Regions from separate parts of the Metabacillus herbersteinensis genome, predicted to be linked through region 1. Evidence: riboswitches for the same ligand, from Rfam matches in the RefSeq annotation. Region 1 holds a riboswitch; the other holds the start of a gene.
What was found. Region 1 has a riboswitch for thiamine pyrophosphate ahead of tenA (thiaminase II). Riboswitches for the same ligand answer to the same signal wherever they lie in the genome.
Positions count from the first base shown of each region.

Region 2: another riboswitch for thiamine pyrophosphate. It lies ahead of thiC (phosphomethylpyrimidine synthase ThiC); the one in region 1 lies ahead of tenA (thiaminase II).

Region 1 covers NZ_JBHLVO010000011.1:138,000-140,207, reverse strand. Annotated here, with positions in the region: gene ACFFIX_RS14565 (ECF transporter S component) at 1-184, opposite strand, end outside; gene tenA (thiaminase II) at 332-1,024, opposite strand; TPP riboswitch at 1,473-1,574, opposite strand.
Region 2 covers NZ_JBHLVO010000006.1:48,688-50,895, reverse strand. Annotated here, with positions in the region: gene ACFFIX_RS09855 (sigma-54 interaction domain-containing protein) at 1-452, opposite strand, end outside; TPP riboswitch at 843-957, shown strand; gene thiC (phosphomethylpyrimidine synthase ThiC) at 1,089-2,208, shown strand, end outside.

The DNA of each region.
Region 1 (2,208 bases):
TGTAAGCACAAACGATCGGTGCCATAATCCAAAACCCAGTAATCAATCCAAAGCCAATTGGCCCAAATACGCCTTGTATAAACTGGCCAAAGAAAATCCAAGCAAGATACAGAATACCAAAAACAACCGAAATTGAAGCAATCACAACAATTTCTCTTAAATTTAAAGACTTTGAATTTTTCATGTGGATCTCCTTTTGAAAAGCCATTTTTGCTAACTTTGTAGTATTGAAATAAAACGATTACTCAGATATAAGAGTGAAAGCAATCGGCTACAAACCGATTGCAATATTACTTTCACAAACATCAACTTTTCTATTAGAAAAGAATCTTTACTCTACAACAGCAACACGTTCTTTTTGTACAGGCCAGTCTTGCAAGGTATAGGCCATATCAAAAAATAGATATTCAAGCTGACAGCTTAGCATGAAGTGCTCCTTCATTTTGGTTCTTTCTTGTTCAGAAGCCTCTTCAGCTAGTTGATCAAGCCTCTTTAGGTAGAGATTCATTCGTGGATCTTCTTGGCCACCATAAAACGTAATCCAGTCATAAAAAGGATGAGACTGATCTGGTTGGAATTCTTCAATGATCCGATCTCCAATGTATAAATAAATATATGGACAAGGTAGAACGACAGCAATTGTTTCACCTAGCGTTCCAGAGCGACCAACATTTAGCATATGTCTCGTATAATGCTGTGCAGTTGGTGCTAATGGGAATCCTTGCAGATCTTCAAACTTAACTCCCGCTACATGACAAAAGTTATTATGTGGGTGTACTTCACTATTTAATACAAAGGAAATGCTCGTATTAAACATGACCATATCTTCACGATTTGTACATTTTGAGATACCCAATGCATACGCCTGGATAATTGCATTTAAGTATTCAAAATCCTGTTTCACATAATGAATTAATTGCTCCTTACCAAGTGTACCGTCTGCAATCCCCCTGACAAATGGGTGATTGTAGCATGCCTCGAAAATGTGATCCGCTTCTTTACGCAATTGTTCTGAAAAGCTCATTAAAATTCCTCCTTTTTTATTAGCATCAGAATTTATATGAATTATAAACTCAAAATGCGTTTCGCAAGTCCAGCTCCGACGCACAGGACGTGCAAGTGCAGTCAATGCGACAGGACGTCGCGCTTTTGACTGCCAGCGCCTAGCCCCTCGAGGTCATAAGTCAATTCTAAATTGAAGGCAAAGAACGCCTTCTATTTAGAATCATCTTATGCTTGTCGGAGGCCTGCAGGATGCAGGTCAGAAAGGCGTTGCAACAGGACGTTGCGAACTTAGCTTTTCTTCCTCTAACAAGGCGCTTGCGCTTTTTTATTAAAAGGAAATCCGAACTGCGGGGAGTGATCTAATTCAATAAAAAAAGCCGCTCCGGAATGGAGCGACTTTTTAATAAATAGTCTTATTCTTAATCAACTAGATTCATAATAAATCTGACATTAAGATTAGACAAACATTTATGCCGACTCCACTTCCCTACGCTAGTACGAACTAGATCAGGTTCAAAGGGATTAAGAATAATCTTATCTCAGCCAAAACGGCACCCCCAGTGGACTTCCTATTTAATTGACTAAAACTTACCACGTGAGAGTAAATTTGTCAAAAAAGATTATTAAACTTTTTATCATTTAGTCTATCATATTTGATATTTTCTTAAGGTGAAATTAATAAATCTAGGGCTTAGAAGGAGGATAAAGGAATTGATAACTTAATAGATATGGAACGTCCTCGAAATAGCTTTACCCACTTATCGTTTAAACTCATGCTTTTAATTAACCCCGAATTTTGAGTATCCATATTTTTTGACGAACACATATTATTACATGCTGACATTTTAGTATGTGAAGATGACCTTTCCAACTAACGCTAAAAATGAAAACAAACCAATACTTTCCTTCATCACGATACCCCCCCATTAATTTCAAGAATTTTTAACCTTACTTTGGTATTTTTAGAATAACAAGCGATCACTTTCTTGTCACACAACATGTAAGAGAATGTAACGCGATTATTTTTTTCTTTTAATAAATGTTCCTTTTTTCCTTTTATTAATAAAATAATTTGTCTACATATAAACGAAACAACTATGGTCATATTTTGCTTAACGATTAAATATAAAGCTTGTTGAAATCCAGAAAATAAGTATCTAGATTATTTTCAAATCAACATGGAATAATACATCTCAAAATTAG
Region 2 (2,208 bases), on a different contig from region 1:
ATAATCTGGTCAAAGGTATATTTAGCTTGATAAAGAGAACCAATTTTATTTTTTAACTGATTTAATTTCTTTTGATTTTTTTCAAGCTCTTGTGATAATTTATGTACCTCTGTTAAGCCCTTACAAATTGAAACAGCACCGACTGTTTCTCCATTCAAAATAATTGGGGCCATATCAACAACATATTCGGTGACTCCTTCTTTCCTATAAATACCGACTCTTTCTTTTCGATCCTTTAACGTTTCGACTAACAAAGCTTTGGGCCTTACATCTCGAAGTCGCTTTCCTACAATATTCTCCGGTGCAACTCCAGTTATTTTCGTATATTCTGGGTTTATCATTCGAACAACTTCATTTTTATCAATCACCAAAACTCCATCGTGAATTGCTTGTAAAGTAGCAACTAACCAATCTAATTGCTGATCGGTCGTTTGTCCTTCCATAAAATCCATTGTATGATAAGTCATTTTATCTCCCTTTTTGGTAGTGTTATTGAAAATACTTTTTGCAAACTCGGACTATCTGCAAGTATCTTATTGGAAATTGTTATTCTTTTTTAAAATTCTCTAAGTTAATATAGTAATCCTGCTTAAACTAAAAAGAGCATTTCAGGAGAGTCGGCTTTTTTGAAAGGAAGATGAAGCCACTTCCCTTGAAGAATATATTCACTCTTTCATTATCAGTACTATTAAATATTCCATCTTAAAACCCAAGGAATCCGGTATATTACCTTACTCTTTCTAAAATAACTTAACATAATCTCTGAAGATGAAACATCATTCTAGTAAAATTCTGTATTCCATTTTATCCGAAACTCATATATAATAAAATTTAAATTGAATAGAAATAACTAGGGGAGTCCAATAAGTTGGGCTGAGAGAGAAGCACGTTGAAGTTTCTTGACTCTTGGGACCTGATCTGGCTCATACCAGCGTGGGGAAGTTAGAATAATCATCAATGCAACACTACTTCTGCATATACTAGCCGGGTCCACCCATTTATGGGCCCGGCTTTTTTGTGTACTTCTACAAGCTTTTGGTATGTTCTGTATCTCGTCCTTTATATTCAAAAAAAAGGAGAGATTTATTATGTCAACGACTTCATTAAACGAACAAAACATTTCCATCATGTCTAGTTTTCCAGGTAGTAAAAAAGTATATGTAACAGGTTCAAGACCTGACATTAAAGTACCAATGCGTGAAATTGAGTTAAGCCCGACAACTGGTACATTTGGAGAAGAGGAAAACCTTCCATTACGTGTGTATGATACAAGTGGTCCTTATACGGATCAAAATTATTCAGTTGATATTACAAAAGGTCTTCCTGCGATTCGAAGCACATGGATTCATGAACGTGCAGATGTTGAGGAATATGAAGGTCGAGAAATTAAGCCTCAAGATAATGGGTATAAAGATGAAAATGATCCTCGTGCCAATCATAGTGTGTTTCCTGGTTTAAAGCGCAAACCATTGCGTGCAAAAAAAGGGGGAAATGTCACACAGCTTCATTATGCAAAGAAGGGGATTATTACTCCTGAGATGGAATTTATCGCATTAAGGGAAAATATGAAGCCTGAATTTGTCCGTGATGAAGTTGCAAAAGGTCGAGCAATCATTCCATCTAATATTAATCATCCAGAGTCAGAACCTATGATAATAGGACGTAATTTTCATGTTAAAATTAATGCGAATATTGGCAACTCGGCTGTTTCATCTTCCATCGAAGACGAAGTTGAAAAGATGACATGGGCGACACGCTGGGGTGCTGATAATATTATGGATCTATCAACAGGAAAAAACATACATACAACAAGAGAATGGATTATTCGAAACTCATCTGTTCCTGTAGGAACCGTGCCAATTTATCAAGCACTTGAAAAAGTAAATGGTGTTGCTGAAGATCTTACATGGGAGGTTTACCGTGATACCTTGATTGAACAAGCGGAGCAAGGTGTTGATTACTTCACGATCCATGCAGGTGTTCTTTTGCGATATGTTCCGTTAACAGCAAAACGTTTAACAGGCATTGTATCTCGCGGTGGATCTATTATGGCTCAATGGTGCCTACACCACCATAAAGAAAGCTTTTTATACACTCACTTTGAAGAAATTTGTGAAATAATGAAATCTTATGATGTTGCATTCTCTTTAGGAGATGGTTTACGTCCTGGGTCTATTGCAGATGCGAATGATGAAGCACAATTTGCAG